DNA from 4 places in the Serratia sp. AS12 genome. Region 2 is predicted to be linked to each of the others. Evidence: predicted binding sites of a transcription regulator. Region 2 holds the regulator's gene; each other region holds the start of a gene.
The links. The regulator PurR, encoded in region 2, represses purine synthesis genes. The targets are predictions, from matches to a motif close to CANGCAAACGTTTGCNTG.
Positions count from the first base shown of each region.

Region 1: the regulator PurR is predicted to act here: its motif matches at 2,620-2,637, upstream of tusA (sulfurtransferase TusA).
Region 3: the regulator PurR is predicted to act here: its motif matches at 1,696-1,713, upstream of carA (glutamine-hydrolyzing carbamoyl-phosphate synthase small subunit).
Region 4: the regulator PurR is predicted to act here: its motif matches at 2,076-2,093, upstream of SERAS12_RS22650 (NCS2 family permease).

Region 1 covers NC_015566.1:192,289-196,414, reverse strand. Annotated here, with positions in the region: gene SERAS12_RS00855 (zinc/cadmium/mercury/lead-transporting ATPase) at 1-2,231, shown strand, start outside; gene tusA (sulfurtransferase TusA) at 2,287-2,532, opposite strand; gene SERAS12_RS00845 (7-cyano-7-deazaguanine/7-aminomethyl-7-deazaguanine transporter) at 2,753-3,418, shown strand; gene SERAS12_RS00840 (GNAT family N-acetyltransferase) at 3,461-3,895, shown strand; gene SERAS12_RS00835 (DcrB family lipoprotein) at 3,976-4,126, shown strand, end outside.
Region 2 covers NC_015566.1:2,297,096-2,301,221, reverse strand. Annotated here, with positions in the region: gene rnt (ribonuclease T) at 1-381, shown strand, start outside; gene SERAS12_RS10760 (Grx4 family monothiol glutaredoxin) at 453-797, opposite strand; gene SERAS12_RS10755 (C40 family peptidase) at 1,213-2,031, shown strand; gene SERAS12_RS26215 (YnhF family membrane protein) at 2,246-2,335, opposite strand; gene purR (HTH-type transcriptional repressor PurR) at 2,659-3,684, shown strand; gene punR (DNA-binding transcriptional activator PunR) at 3,681-4,126, opposite strand, start outside.
Region 3 covers NC_015566.1:717,614-721,739, reverse strand. Annotated here, with positions in the region: gene carB (carbamoyl-phosphate synthase large subunit) at 1-307, opposite strand, end outside; gene carA (glutamine-hydrolyzing carbamoyl-phosphate synthase small subunit) at 324-1,472, opposite strand; gene dapB (4-hydroxy-tetrahydrodipicolinate reductase) at 1,943-2,764, opposite strand; gene SERAS12_RS03295 (glycosyltransferase) at 3,028-4,126, opposite strand, start outside.
Region 4 covers NC_015566.1:4,902,135-4,906,260, reverse strand. Annotated here, with positions in the region: gene SERAS12_RS22670 (LysR family transcriptional regulator) at 1-101, shown strand, start outside; gene SERAS12_RS22665 (YdgH/BhsA/McbA-like domain containing protein) at 158-418, opposite strand; gene SERAS12_RS26715 (hypothetical protein) at 597-740, opposite strand; gene SERAS12_RS22660 (glutathione S-transferase family protein) at 758-1,426, shown strand; gene SERAS12_RS22655 (VOC family protein) at 1,474-1,881, shown strand; gene SERAS12_RS22650 (NCS2 family permease) at 2,231-3,592, shown strand; gene SERAS12_RS22645 (Na+/H+ antiporter) at 3,778-4,126, shown strand, end outside.

The sequences.
Region 1 (4,126 bases), 2.1 Mb from region 2:
AGCACGGTTGCAGCAGCGAACAAAAAAACGGAACCGTTGAAACCGGTCATGCTCATTCGCACGATCATGGCGCCAGCTGTTGCAGCACGGACGATCATGAGGATCCGGATGAGGAAAGCCACAGTCTGGCTGCCGTCCCTCCTTCCGGCAGCCAGCGTTACAGTTGGAAAGTCACCGGCATGGACTGCCCAAGCTGCGCAAAAAAAATAGAGAACGCCGTTACGAGCATTCCCGGCGTAGAAAACGCACGCGTGCTGTTCGCCACTGAAAAACTGGTGGTCGACGCCCAATCCGATATCAGTCTGCGCATCCAGGACGCGGTGAAACAAGCCGGCTTTACCCTGCTCGGCACCCAGGCAACCAAAGCCGAGTCGCCCAAGGCATCGCTCCTGAAGGAATTCGGCCCGCTGCTGTTGCTCACCACGCTGATGGTAGTCAGTTGGGTGCTCAATATGGTCAATCCCGAACTGGGCCGCATTGCGTTTATCGCCACCACGCTGGTCGGCCTGGCGCCGGTCGCTACCAAGGCGCTGCGGCTGATCCGCTCCGGTACGCCGTTTGCCATTGAAACGCTGATGAGCGTGGCGGCAATAGGCGCGCTGTTTATCGGTGCCACCGCCGAGGCGGCCATGGTGCTGCTGCTGTTTATGGTTGGCGAGTTGTTGGAATCCTACGCCGCCAACCGCGCCCGCCGTGGCGTGACGGCATTGATGGAGCTGGTGCCTGAAGATGCGCTACTGCTGCAAGGCTCGGAGCGTAAACGCGTGCCGGTCGCCAGCCTGCGCCCCGGCGATGTGATTGAAATTGCCCCCGGCGGCCGCCTTCCGGCCGATGCCGAACTGCTCAACCCGTTCGCCAGTTTCGACGAAAGCGCCCTGACCGGCGAATCGGTGCCGGTCGAACGTCAGCAGGGCCAGAAAGTCGCGGCGGGTAGCCTGTCGGTCGATCAGGCTGCGCAGATGAAGGTGATTTCCGAGCCGGGCAAAAACGCCATCGACCGCATTCTGCAGTTGATCGAAGAGGCCGAAGAACGCCGTGCGCCTATCGAACGTTTCCTTGACCGGTTCAGCAGTTATTACACGCCAGCGATTATGCTGCTGGCCGTTGCGGTGATCCTGGTGCCGCCGCTGCTGCTGTCACAGCCCTGGGATATCTGGATTTACCGCGGCCTGACCCTGCTGCTTATCGGCTGTCCTTGTGCGCTGGTCATCTCCACCCCGGCGGCGATTACCTCCGGGCTGGCGGCGGCCACTCGGCGCGGCGCCCTGATTAAAGGCGGCGCGGCGCTGGAACAGCTGGGCCAGGTGCAAACCATCGCCTTCGATAAAACCGGCACGCTGACGGAAGGCAAACCCAGGGTCACGGATGTACTTCCGATCAACGGCATCAGCGAACAGCAGTTGCTAACCCTGGCTGCCGCGGTAGAAACCGGCTCTCATCATCCGCTGGCGCAGGCGATTATCAAACGGGCCGAGCAATATGGTGCGCCACTGCCGCCGGCTCAGGCGCGTCGCGCTCTGGCGGGGGTTGGGGTGGAAGGCGTGGTTGACGGTAAAACTCTGTTGATCAGCGCGCCGAGTAAACTGGCGGCAGGCCAGCTCGACGCCTTGTTGCAAAGCCAGGTAGAAAAACTGGAAAACGCCGGCAAAACGGCGGTGGTGGTGTTGGAAAGCGGTGTAGCGATCGGCCTGCTGGCACTGCGTGATACGTTGCGTAGCGACGCCAAACAGGCCATTGCCGAACTGAACGCACTGGGGATTCACGGGGTGATGTTGACCGGCGATAACCCGCGTGCGGCAGCGGCGATTGCCGCGGAACTGGGGATCGATTACCGAGCCGGGCTGCTGCCGGAAGATAAAGTGAAGGCGGTGACCGAACTGAGCGAACTGCGCCCGACGGCGATGATCGGTGACGGCATCAACGATGCGCCGGCGATGAAAGCCTCCAGCATCGGCATCGCCATGGGCAGCGGCACCGACGTGGCGCTGGAAACAGCGGACGCGGCGCTGACCCATAATCGGCTGGTCGGTGTGGCAGAAATGATCCGCATCTCACGCGCTACCCATGCCAATATCCGGCAAAACATCACCATTGCGCTGGGGCTGAAAGGGATATTCCTGATCACCACACTGCTGGGGATGACCGGGTTGTGGCTGGCGGTGCTGGCGGACTCTGGCGCTACCGCACTGGTCACCGCCAACGCACTGCGCTTGCTGAAGAAACGCAACTAGGCAACGGCATACCTCAGGGGTGAATCAATTCCCCCTGAGGTGCAACTCACATCGATCAGACGCCCTTGCGTAACAGGTAGCGGTACGGCGCCTTGTCGGTTTCCTGCGCCACCAGCGTGTGCTCCATAAAGCGGCAGAAGCCCGGAATGTCGCGGGTGGTGGCCGGATCATCGGCAATAATCAACAGGGTTTGACCGTCATCCATATGACGTACGGTCTTGCGCACCATCATCACCGGTTCCGGACAGCGCAGCCCCAGCGCATCAAGCGTCTGGTCTGCCAGGGCAAATAAGTCAGTCATGCAATTTTTCTCGATCAAAAGCGATCGGCGAACGCCCGCCGCATCTCATTGGCGCCTAGTTTACGCCGGTAGTTTTTCTGCGCAAGATACGTTAACGTTTGCGTTAAATTTAGCCATTGCATTGGTTGCGCAAACACGTATCATGCCGCCGCGCAGCGCATTTTGCTGTTGCGACAAGAAACTCTGGGTTCCCTCACCCCACGACTAAAAAGGCTACAACATGTATTCGTTTACCGCTCAGCAGCGCCTCACCGCGTTGGTCTGGCTATCGCTGTTCCATATTGTCATCATTACCTCCAGTAACTACCTGGTGCAGTTGCCGATTACCGTTTTCGGTTTCCATACCACCTGGGGGGCCTTTACCTTTCCGTTCATCTTCCTGGCAACCGATCTGACGGTGCGTATTTTCGGTGCCCCGCTGGCACGGCGTATCATTCTTTCGGTAATGGTCCCGGCGCTGTTCATCTCGTACGTGATTTCTACCGTCACCTATCAGGGCGAATGGCAGGGCTTTGCCGCGTTGGGCAGCTTTAACCTGTTTGTGGCACGTATCGCCATCGCCAGCTTTATGGCTTACGTGCTCGGTCAGATCCTCGACGTACACGTTTTCAACCGGCTGCGCCAACGCAGCGCCTGGTGGGTTGCTCCTGCTGCGGCAATGTTCCTCGGCAATATCAGCGATACCCTGTCGTTCTTCTTTATTGCGTTTTATAAGAGCAGCGATGCCTTTATGGCCAATAACTGGGTGGAGATCGCGCTGGTGGATTACAGCTTCAAGGTTCTGATCTGCCTGCTGTTCTTCCTGCCGATGTACGGCGTACTCCTGAATATGCTGCTTAAGCGCATTGCCGTTCGCCGCAATGACGGCGACCTGCAAGCGAACTGAGCCGTGTTATCATTGGCGGCCTGCACCCTAAGGAGGCCGCCAATGACAGTAATCACCCGCCACGCTACCTTCGAAGAAATCCACGCCCTGTATCAACAAATCCCCGAATTCGGTGGCCTGCATAACCTGGCCGATTTACAGCAACGCGTCGGGCCGTCCGCCTGCCATCTGCTGATCGCCGAGATTGGCGGCCAACCCGCCGGTTTCAAACTGGGCTATCAGACGCAAGAAAAGGTATTTTACAGCTGGCTGGGCGGCGTGCTGCCGGCGTTTCGCCGCCACGGCGTGGCGCGGGCCTTATTGGCCGAACAGGAACGCTGGGCGCAGGCTCAGGGCTATCGCCAGATGAGGGTGAAAACACGCAATAGGTTCCAGGCGATGCTGATGATGCTCATCGGCCATCACTATCAGATTGTTCAGCTGGAAAAGAAAGGCGAAGTGGCTGATTATCGGCTATTACTTGAAAAAACCTTGTGACAACATCTGCCTTGCATTTCAACGTGGAATAGGTTGCGATACGGCAGTAAAAACCTACCTGAAAGGAAGAAGGAAGCCCAATGCGTAAAGTAGCAAAATTGATGGGTATCAGCCTGTTAGTGCTTGGCCTGGCGGCCTGTGACGGCGACACCAAAGACACCAAGGCGCCGGCGGGCGGTGCTGCAGCCAGCGCACCGGCCGGGCAACAGGTGAGTTTACTGGACGGTAAAC
Region 2 (4,126 bases):
GTCAGTGAATACGACGCGTTGCACAGCATTTTTAAAGCGGTGCGTAAAGGCATCAAGGATCGTGGCTGTAACCGGGCGATTATCGTGGCGCACAATGCCAACTTTGATCACAGTTTCCTGATGGCCGCAGCAGAGCGCGCAAGCCTGAAGCGCAACCCTTTCCACCCGTTCGCCACCTTTGACACTGCCGCGCTGAGCGGGCTGGTGTTGGGGCAAACCGTGCTGGCCAAAGCCTGCATTGCCGCCGATATTCCGTTCGACAGCACCCAGGCGCATTCGGCCCTGTACGACACCGAACAAACCGCTCAACTGTTCTGCGAGCTGGTTAACCGCTGGAAACGCCTTGGCGGATGGCCGCTGGCCATCGGTAATACCGACTAAGCCACAAATAAATCGGGCGGCCCAGTTTGCACTGGCGCCGCCCGATGTCTTCTTGCAATAAACCCGAGCCGTTATGGCTGCTGGTCTTCTTGCTCTTTGTACTTCTCTGCCGTTTCTTTGATCAGCTGTTGCAATTCGCCGCGCTGATACATTTCGATAATGATATCACAGCCGCCTACCAGCTCACCGTCTACCCACAGCTGTGGGAAAGTCGGCCAGTTGGCGTATTTCGGCAACTCGGAGCGGATGTCCGGATTCTGCAGAATATCAACGTAGGCAAAGCGCTCGCCACAGGCAGACAGCGCCTGCACCGCTTGCGCAGAGAAACCGCAGTTTGGCAATTTCGGTGAACCTTTCATGTACAGCAGAATTGGGTTCTCACCGATCTGCTGCTGAATTTTTTCAATCGTCGTCATTTATTGCTTCCTCAAGCCACATATCATGGCTACAACATGCATCACACTGGCTATTGTAGCGGCTGGAACAGTCGCAAGAAAACGCCATCTTTTGCAAGGGTATTCCCCGTTGCCAATCGCATCTTACCGGCAAAGGCCATTCCGGTTAAAACATACGCTCAGAATAACATTTTTAATCCGACCATTTCACTAATATATTTTTCCGCCTCCTGATCCCCCTTTAATAATTCCAACAGCGGCCAAAGGTGATTTTTTATACACCAACGGATTGATTTTTCGGCAAAAAAAATGCTGTTAACGTTTTCTCACAATATGGATTATCATTTATGAGTTCTTCGCTGTTTTATATGGCGAAATTGGGGAATACTGTCATTCTTTCGATATCTGTTTCGGGGCCAAGGTTGGTAACGTCGACATGCGTTTAATTCTTACGCTTTTTGTGCTGTTGTTTACACAGCTATTCTTAAATCTGGCGCACGCTGCGCCACAGGCGCGTATTGCCGCCGAGCAGCGCAAGAGCCACGTTAATGAAGCTCGGCCGGATGACCGCAAGAAAAAGAAAGCGGCAAAGGTCAGCAAAAAAGTGAAAGTCACTGCTCCGCAAAAAACTGCCAAGGTTTCCAAAGCCAAAACAGAGAAAACCGCTAAAAAGATCGTCAGCGCAAAATCGAAACACCAAACCCAGAAAATAGCCAAGATCAAAGTGACCCCGCCGAAAAAGGGCTACAAAAAAGGCTATGGCCGCCACCGGGAACCCGGTATGGCCACCGCTAAATTGGCTCGCGACGAAAAGCCGCTGAAACTCAGCCCGGCGCACAAAAAACGCTATCAGCACGCCAAGCAAACCGCGATGGCCAAGCTGATGGATCAAATGGGCAAACCTTATCGCTGGGGCGGCACCTCACCAAGAACCGGTTTTGACTGTAGCGGTCTGATTTATTACGCCTATAAAGACGTAGTGAAAATCAAGATGCCGCGTACTGCCAACGAGATGTATCACCTGCGCGACGCGGCGCCGATCAAGAAAAACGAGCTGGAAAGCGGTGACCTGGTGTTCTTCCGTATCAACAACCGTGGCGTGGCCGATCACGTCGGCGTCTATCTGGGCAACGGCAAATTCATTCAGTCACCGCGTACCGGTGAGGAAATCCGTATCAGCCAGTTGGACAACGACTACTGGCAAAACCACTACATTGGCGCCCGCCGTGTGGTAACGCCGAAAACCATTCGATAATCGCCTCCGCGGCTGGCTCTCCCCCCAGCCGCACGCCTCACCGCCTACCTGACCTTAGGCCCTTTCGTCGTTCTCAGACCACAGTTTAACGAAGCCGCATGGAAGACATCCGGGTGTGAGTGAACGGAGCACTTGGGGAAAAATCTGACGTAGCGGCGGGAAAATGCGAACAGGCACAGCGGACTGCGGACTGCGCCTGTGTGACAACCGGGGATCAGTTCAACGCCGCGGTGAAGCTAAAAGCAATAATAACGGCCAGCGCACACACAGTGGTGAACAGTGACATTTTCAGATCGGTATCCATTACAACTCCTTTTCAGACGGGTTATCCCAAGGATAAAAGGCACACAATTAATGCGTCAACCCATTTTCCCACAGTTAGACAATAAAATCTTGTTATCATTTCCCGGTTTATAATACTGATTACCTCTTCCACTTTGGCTCAATATGGGACAAAATTCGCAGTTCACAACTGCGTACCGGCAAAAATGCCCTCCTGACCAAACGCTGACGACTTCAACACACTAAAAACTCAGCTTCGCTTATTTGGAAGAAGGATCTACGCAGGCAAACGATTAACATCACACTTACATGCTGCAACATGTGAGTTCAGGAGTCATTCTTTACATGGCAACGATTAAAGATGTGGCCAAACGCGCTGGCGTTTCCACCACCACCGTTTCGCACGTCATCAATAAGACTCGTTTCGTCGCCGAAGAGACTAAAGCGGCCGTTGCGGCCGCGATCAAAGAGCTGCACTATTCTCCCAGCGCCGTGGCGCGCAGCCTGAAAGTCAATCACACTAAATCTATCGGTCTGCTGGCTACCTCCAGCGAAGCGCCCTATTTCGCCGAAGTGATCGAGGCGGTGGAAAACAGCTGTTACAGCAAAGGCTATACGCTGATCCTGTGTAACTCGCACAATAACCTGGACAAGCAACGCGCTTATCTGGCGATGCTGGCGCAAAAACGCGTCGATGGCCTGCTGGTGATGTGCTCTGAATACCCGGATCAATTGCTGGGGATGCTGGAAGATTACCGTAACATCCCGATGGTGGTCATGGACTGGGGCGCAGCGCGCGGTGATTTTACCGATACCATTATCGACAACGCCTTCGAAGGCGGTTATCTGGCCGGCCGCTATCTGATCGAGCGTGGCCACCGTGAGATTGGCGCCATTCCGGGCCAATTAGCGCGCAATACCGGCGGCGGCCGCCATCAGGGCTTTTTAAAAGCCATGGAAGAAGCCAATATCGAGGTACGCGACGAGTGGATTGTACAGGGTGACTTCGAACCGGAATCCGGCTACAAGGCCATGCACCAGATATTATCGCAGAAACAGCGCCCGACGGCGGTATTCTGCGGCGGCGACATCATGGCAATGGGTGCTATTTGCGCCGCTGATGAGCTGGGGTTACGCGTACCGCAGGATATTTCCGTTATTGGTTACGATAATGTGCGCAACGCCCGCTATTTCACGCCGGCACTGACGACCATCCATCAGCCCAAAGAGCGTTTGGGCGAGATGGCGTTCACCATGCTGCTGGATCGCATCATCAGCAAGCGTGAAGAATCGCAAGTCATTGAAGTACATCCGAAGCTGGTTGAACGCCGCTCGGTCGCCGACGGTCCCTTCATCGATTACCGCCGCTAGTCGCCAGCGCCGGGAGCCAAGGCGGTTTCCGGCGTCACTTCGCTTAACCATTCCTGATTCAAGGTTTCGCTATCCCCCAGATAATCAAGCAGCCAGGCCATCGCCGGCGATGGGGTATTCTGCTGCCAGGTCAGGCAGCATGGGCTGGCGGGAAATGGCTGTTGCAGTTGCAGCGCCACCAACTCGCCACGCTGCACCAACGGCAGCACCTGATGCGCAGGCATCATGCCGACGCACAACCCAGCACACAGACAATCCACCGCAGAGGCCCAATCCGGCACCACCAGCCGCCGTTGATTGTCCAGCGTCCAGGTAACCCGCTTGGGCAGATTGCGTGACGTATCCTCCAGACACAGCGAAGGGAAAGGCCGGAGCTGATCATCATTCAGCAGGCCATCCAACCCCGCTAATGGATGCTGTGGGCTGGCGACACACAACCAAC
Region 3 (4,126 bases), 1.6 Mb from region 2:
CCAGCTCCAGCGCACAGTTCAGCGCGGTCTGGCCCCCCATGGTCGGCAATACCGCATCCGGGCGCTCTTTTTCGATGATTTTACGCACCACTTCCCAGTGGATCGGTTCGATGTAGGTCGCATCGGCCATTTCCGGGTCGGTCATGATGGTGGCCGGGTTGGAGTTCACCAGAATGACCCGGTAACCCTCTTCGCGCAGCGCTTTACACGCCTGAGCACCCGAATAGTCGAACTCACACGCCTGGCCGATAACAATCGGGCCAGCGCCGAGGATCAGGATGCTTTTTATGTCTGTACGTTTTGGCATTTTTTACTGCTCCTGATTATTTGGCGTTAGAACGGTAAGTCTCGATCAGTTCGATAAAGTGGTCGAACAGCGGCGCGGCGTCGTGCGGGCCCGGGCTGGCTTCCGGGTGGCCCTGGAAGCTGAACGCCGCTTTGTCGGTGCGGTGAATGCCCTGCACCGTGTGGTCAAACAGCGATTTGTGCGTTACGCGCAGTTCGGCCGGCAGGTTATTTTCGTCAACCGCAAAACCGTGGTTCTGTGCAGTGATCATCACGCAGTCGTTATCCAGATCTTTCACCGGGTGGTTACCGCCGTGGTGGCCCAGCTTCATCTTCACGGTTTTCGCGCCGCTGGCCAGTGCCAGCAACTGGTGGCCGAGGCAGATGCCGAACACCGGAATGTCGGTTTCCAGGAACTGTTTGATGGCCGTGATGGCGTAATCGCAAGGCTCCGGGTCGCCCGGGCCGTTGGACAGGAAAATGCCGTCCGGATTCATCTTCAATACTTCATCTGCCGGGGTCTGCGCCGGCACCACCGTCAGGCGGCAACCGCGATCCACCAACATGCGCAGGATGTTGCGCTTGGCGCCGTAGTCGTAAGCCACCACGTGGAACGGCAGCTCGGAGGCCGGCTTGGCTTCCGGCAGCTCACCTTCAAGCGTCCAGCTACCCTGCTGCCAGCTGTAGGCTTCTTTGGTGGTCACTTCTTTCGCCAGATCCATGCCTTTCAAACCCGGGAAACCCTGCGCCTTGGCCAGCGCCAGCGCGGCGTCCGGTGAGTCGGCGGCGATGATGCAGCCGTTCTGTGCGCCTTTCTCGCGCAACAGGCGGGTCAGCTTGCGGGTATCGATATCGGCAATCGCCACGATGTTATGACGCTTCAGGTATTCAGACAGGCCTTCTTCGCTGCGGTAGTTGCTGGCAATCAAAGGGAGATCACGAATGACAAGGCCTTGGGCGTGTACCGCGGAGGATTCTTCGTCGGAAGCATTGGTGCCGACATTGCCGATATGAGGATAAGTAAGAGTAACGATCTGGCGAGAGTAGGAAGGATCAGTGAGGATTTCTTGATAGCCGGTCATCGACGTATTGAAGACCACTTCCCCCACTGCCGTACCCTCTGCCCCGATGGCCCGACCGTGGAATTGGGTTCCGTCTTCCAGAACCAATAGCGCTGACTTAATCAAAACACCCTCCGAGGAATAATCAATCACAATATCTGCATATTAATTCAGATATCGCGATCTAAATCAATGCAAAAACCGCCCTCAAGGCCAATTTTTGGCAAATTGGGCGCATTTTAATGATGAGTGCTCCGCTTGTCTACCCAAAGCGCCATTTTTTCTCTTATTTTCGCACTTCTCAACGTTTAATAGGGTCAGCAGCCATAAAAACACAGCTAAACTCGGGTGGGTAAACGGTTGCGAGGAAGAATGACAAAAAATCACCTTTCCAACGGTCTGTTATCGGTTAAAAAGTATCTATCAGGGAGATTACTCGCCATAAAACACAAGTAAACTATAAAAAATAATGATTAACCAACAAAAAACAGACAAACTCTTCATTTTTAATGTTAAAAAAAAGGACAATGAAATTATTGTCCTTTAATCATAGCCTTATGATCAATACAACCACATCACGATGGTATTCAAATCGATTATAACCGGTCCAATCCGAGCACGTCGCGCATATCAAACAAACCTTTATCGTGGCTATTCAACCAAGACGCCGCCCGAACCGCACCGGTGGCAAAAGTCATGCGACTGGAGGCTTTATGGGTGATTTCTACCCGTTCACCGATGTCGGCAAACATGGCGGTATGCTCCCCGACGATATCGCCGGCACGGATGGTGGCGAAGCCTATGCTCTTGGGATCGCGTTCGCCGGTATAACCTTCGCGCGCATAGACGGCGCACTCTTTCAGGTCACGCCCCAGCGCGCCGGCAATCGCCTCGCCCATCGCCAACGCCGTGCCCGAAGGGGCATCCACTTTATGGCGGTGGTGCGCTTCAACAATCTCAATGTCGGTGTAGTCGCCCATCACCTGCGCGGCTTTTTCCAACAGTTTCAGCACCAGGTTGACGCCCACGCTGAAGTTGGCGGCGAACACGATGCCAATCTGCTGGGCAGCCGCGCGGATGGCCTCTTTGCCTGCATCGTCAAAACCGGTGGTGCCGATCACCATCGCCTTGTGATGTTCGACGCAGAAAGCCAGATACGCCAGCGTGCTTTCCGGGCGGGTGAAGTCGATCAGAATATCAAAGTCATCGACGACCTTTTCCAGGCTATCGCTGACGGTAACGCCCAGCCTGCCCACGCCTGCCAGTTCGCCGGCATCGGTGCCGATCAGACTTGAACCCGGGCGCGACACTGCAGCCCCCAACACCACGCCCTGCACCTGATGTACCGCCTGGATCAATTGGCGCCCCATGCGGCCGCCGGAACCCGCAATCGCAATGCGGATTTGTGAATCAGTCATGCTTGCTCTCTTCTTGATTAGACGCCTACTCCATAGGCTATAGGTTTAGGGTAACTGCCCCATCTGATCACCGCCAGAAGATTCATTTCATAATTAGAAAATTATGATATCCCCCGCTTTTCATCAGTAATGTTGTCAATGGGTTAACAACTGGTCAAATAAAAACCGTTTTTTAATTGTACATAATCATGCAAATTTGATGAGAGAAACCTGCATAAAAAAAGGCGCCGCAAAGGGCGCCCAGAAGAACTCGATGACGACTTTCAGCCGGTTAAGGCTGCCACCTCTTCGGCAATCGCCGCCAATGCATCATGACGGGCATAGTCGGCCTGTACCAGCGCCGCGCGCTGCCGATAAACCGGCTGTGACAGGACCTGCTGCACGGCCTGTCGCAGTTGCGCCTCATCCGGCTCGCTGGTATGCAGGTTAATCCCGCAGCCCGCAGCCACCACCCGAGAAGCCGCCTCGAGCTTATCCTCACCGGTACCGGCGACAATCAAGGGCACACCGTGATCCAGCGCGTAGTTGATCGAGCCATAACCGCCATTGGTGATCAACAGCGCCGCCTGCGGCAGCCAGTGCTCGAAAGAGATAAACTCCCGTACTCTGGCGTTGTCCGGCAGTTGCGCCAACACCCCATCAACCGGGCGGCCGCCGGTGGTCGCCAGCACCCGCACCGGTAACCCGGCCAGCGCTTTTAGCGTCGGAACCATCAACTGGTGCAGATCGACATTCGCCAACGTACCCTGCGTCACGATAACCAACGGGCGAGGATCCGTTTCATCCCACTCGCCCCCGCCTTGTTGCGCCGCCACCGCACTGCGCAACGGGCCGATAAATCGCACGCCTGCCGGCAGATCGTCACGCGAATACTCCAGCGCCGGGGTAGCCAGTTGCAAAAAGCGATCGCAGCCGCCTATCAACGCATCCGTGAACGGCCGTTGCAGCGGCCCGCCGCCGGATTGCACCATCGCGGTGTTGAAGCTCTGCTGTACCTCATCGATCAAGGCACGAGTGGCTTCGTCCACCAACTGTTCACGTTGCAGTTCGTGCGGCAACAGCGCCGGGGGAATGCGCGGCCCGTAAAAGATGGAATCTTCGGACGAGAACGACAACGGCGTCACGCCAATACCGATCACCGGCAGGCGCTCGGTGACCTGCAACAGCGGCAATACTCCGTAGAAGCAGTTTTCCACCATCAACAGATCGGTCACCTCGGCGGCTATCGCCGCCCTCAGTTGCCGGTCCAGCAACGGGATCGGCGCGGCGAAGAAATCTTTCAGCGCCAGCGCCATCTGCGCATTGCCCGGTGGTAGCGCGGCGCGTTCGGGAAAATGCTGCTCCAGGTAGCGATAATCGAAA
Region 4 (4,126 bases), 2.6 Mb from region 2:
CCACTACCAAATTCCTGCCCAGCAAAACCCGGGTGTTTGTCGATTACATCACCGAGCAATTTCGCCTGCAGAAGCTGGCTACGCGTTTTGATGCGCGCTAGAAACGAGAAAAGCCCCTCGCGGGGCTTCTTTCTTCCGTCAGTGGGCTGTCTGACGATCAGTTGAAAATTTCAGCGGTGCCGTGCAGTTTGTTCTGGCCACCGGCGGAGATGATGCGGTAAGCGCTGGCGCCTGATGCTGCGGCCTTGTTAGCCAGTTCGGTTTCCAGTGCGCTCAGGTTAGAGGCGCCGGCAACGGAGATGACACCGATTTTCTGAGCGTCGGCCGCAGGTTGGCTGGAAGGCTGGTCAGCGGCAACGGAAGCGAAAGAGGCGGTAGTCAGCAGTACGGCAGTAGCAAAAATTTTGATGTTCTTCATGATTCAATCCTCAGGGTATTTTTCAGGTGAGAGCTTGTATCCTCTCGATGTGCTGAATAATAGACTTGCATGTGCAAAGAGAAAATCGGAGAGTTTTGATTATCTGATTCAAATAAATTGACTTAATTTAGAGCGCTGGCGTGCTGGAATAATCGCCACTACCCTTTAAAGGTGATTCTTAAAGGGGAGGCGCAATGACATCAATGCATTTGTCGGCCGCCATCAGATCCGCTTTTACCGCTTCACTGACGATCGACTGACGTTGCGCGCCGTGCCGCTGCAAATCGGTGACGGCGTGCAGACTGGCGAACTGATTTGGCAACGGATTGGAGAAATTTCATGATTATCGTGCACCATCTGAATAATTCACGCTCGCAGCGCATCCTGTGGTTTCTGGAGGAGCTGGGTGTGCCGTACCAGGTGCAGCGTTACCAGCGCGACCCGCAAACCCTGCTGGCGCCGCCGGAGTTGAAAAAGATCCACCCGTTGGGCAAATCCCCGGTGATTGTCGATGGCGATCTGACCCTGGCGGAATCCGGCGCCATTATCGAATATTTGCAAGAAGCCTACGATGCCCAGGGATTGTTTATCCCGACTGACCATCATGCTCGCCAACAATACCGTTACTGGCTGCATTATGCGGAAGGATCGCTGATGCCGCTGCAGGTCATGAAGCTGGTGTTCAGCCGCCTGGGTCAATCGCCGGTCCCCTGGCTGTTGCGGCCGGTAGCAGGGGCGATTGGCAAAGGGGTTCAGCGGGAGTATCTGGACAAACAGATCGCTACGCATCGCGATTATCTTGAGCAGCACCTGAGCAAAAGCACCTGGTTTGTCGGCAATGAATTCAGCGCGGCGGATATCCAGATGAGCTTTCCGCTGGAAGCGATGGCGGCGCGCGGTTCGCTGGACAATTGCCCGAAGCTGCGCGGTTATCTGCAGCGTATTCATTCCCGGCCAGCCTACCAGCGGGCGCTGGAGCAGGGCGGCCCTTATGAATTGCTGAGCTGAGGGCATGATCTATACTTGACGGGTTAACGTCTGTTCGGAGATAGCCTATGGCTACGCAAATTTTTGTTAACCTGCCGGTGGACAACTTGCCCGCATCCACCGAGTTTTTCACCCAGTTGGGTTTCAGCTTTAATCAGCAGTTTACCGATGATACCGCCGCCTGCATGGTGGTCAGCGAGACCATTTATGTGATGTTGCTGACTCACGATAAATTCAAAATGTTCACCCCGAACCCGATTGGCGATGCCAGGAGGGCGACCGAAGTGCTGGTTTGCCTGTCGCAGCCCAGCCGGGCGGCGGTGGACAGCCTGGTGCGCAAGGCGATTGCCGCCGGCGGCAATACCTATAATCAGCCGCAGGATTACGGTTTTATGTACGGCCACGGTTTCCAGGATTTGGACGGCCACATCTGGGAACTGATGTACATGGATGAAAAAGCCGCACAGGCTCAGTAACCGGTTTTTGCCCCCTGAGCCGGGGGCGCCCCATCGGATTTACCTATGTGACAAATCTCGCCTTTTCGATAATGATTGATCTCGACGCTTTTCTGCATGAATTGCCGCGATCTTTGGTTGATCAGAGGGTATGGAAGGCCGGATAATCGTTTGCCTTGAATAAACCACCATTAATCACCCGCATCACGCGATGAGAGTTAAACGTTTGCCTTTTTACGCGGCGCCAACGGGCGGCGCGGCCGAAGGGCAGGGAAGCCAACGTGATGGAAAAGATTCCGTAATGAACATGCGCGGGCGGAATAACAAGCCTTTTGAAACGGGCTGGCAATGAAACACAGGGGACAGCAACATGTCGAATTCTCAAGCGAACAACGCCGTTAAACCAAAAGGCGGGCTTGATGGCTATTTTAATATTTCCGCACGCGGCAGCTCCGTGCGTCAGGAAGTGGTGGCGGGATTAACCACCTTCCTGGCGATGGTTTACTCGGTGATCGTGGTGCCGAGCATGTTGGGTAAAGCGGGCTTTCCGCCAACGGCGGTGTTTGTTGCCACCTGCCTGGTCGCCGGCCTCGGTTCATTGCTGATGGGGTTATGGGCTAATCTGCCGATGGCCATCGGTTGTGCGATTTCCCTGACCGCCTTCACCGCTTTCAGTCTGGTGCTGGGCCAGCACATCAGCATTCCGGTGGCGCTGGGCGCGGTATTCCTGATGGGCGTGCTGTTCACCATTATCTCGATAACCGGCATCCGTTCCTGGATCTTGCGCAATCTGCCGATGGGCGTGGCGCACGGTACCGGTATCGGCATCGGTCTGTTCCTGCTGCTGATCGCCGCCAACGGCGTGGGTCTGGTAGTGAAGAACCCGCTGGATGGCCTGCCGGTGGCGCTGGGCGCATTCACCTCTTTCCCGGTGGTGATGACGTTGCTTGGCCTGGCGGTGATTTTCGGGTTGGAAAAACTGCGTGTGCCCGGCGGTATTCTGCTGGTGATCATCGCCATTTCGGTGATTGGCCTGCTGTTTGACCCAGCGGTGAAATATCAGGGGCTGTTCGCCATGCCAAGCCTGGCGGACGCCAATGGTCATTCGTTGATCTTCAGCCTGGATATTATGGGTGCGTTGCAACCTGTGGTGTTGCCGAGCGTGCTGGCACTGGTGATGACCGCAGTGTTTGACGCTACCGGCACCATTCGCGCGGTGGCCGGCCAGGCCAACCTGCTGGATAAGGACGGGCAGATCATCAACGGCGGCAAGGCGCTGACTTCGGATTCCCTGAGCAGCATTTTCTCCGGCCTGGTGGGCGCAGCCCCGGCGGCGGTCTATATCGAATCCGCAGCGGGCACCGCAGCGGGCGGTAAAACCGGCCTGACCGCAACCGTGGTCGGCCTGCTGTTCCTGCTGATCCTGTTCCTGTCGCCGCTGTCTTATCTGGTGCCGATTTACGCTACCGCACCGGCGCTGATGTACGTCGGCCTGCTGATGTTGAGCAACGTCACCAAGCTGGACTTCAACGACTTTGTCGACGCCATGTCCGGCCTGCTGTGCGCGGTGTTTATCGTGCTGACCTGTAACATCGTCACCGGTATCATGCTGGGCTTCAGCTCGCTGGTGATTGGCCGCATTTGCTCCGGTGAATGGCGCAGGCTGAATATCGGTACCGTGCTGATCGCCGTCGCACTGGTGGCGTTCTACGCCGGTGGCTGGGCGATTTAATCTTCTGTGTTTCCCCCTCCCGTTGGGTGGGGGAAAGTCTGACTGCATTCCCCCTTCAGAAAAGTCTTCTTCTTTCTGTGCTGCGTTTTGAAAGGCACAACAAGCTTTAATCGCTGTAAAAAAAGTGATCTACTATCGGGGTATATATCAGAGATGTAGTCTGAACCCGAGAGTCTAAGGAAAGCATGGAAATATTTTTTACAATCCTCATTTTGATCCTGGTGGTTTCCCTGTCCGGGGTGGTGACACGTATGTTGCCGTTCCAGATACCGCTGCCGTTAATGCAAATTGCCATCGGGGCTCTGCTGGCGTGGCCGCATTTCGGGCTGCATGTCGACTTTGACCCCGAACTGTTCCTGGTGCTGTTTATCCCGCCGCTGCTGTTTGCCGACGGTTGGAAAACCCCAACGCGTGAATTTCTGCATCACGGCCGTGAAATTTTGGGGCTGGCGCTGGTGCTGGTGTTGCTTACCGTGGTCGGTATCGGTTACCTGATTTACGCCATGGTGCCGGGCATACCGCTGGTGGCGGCGT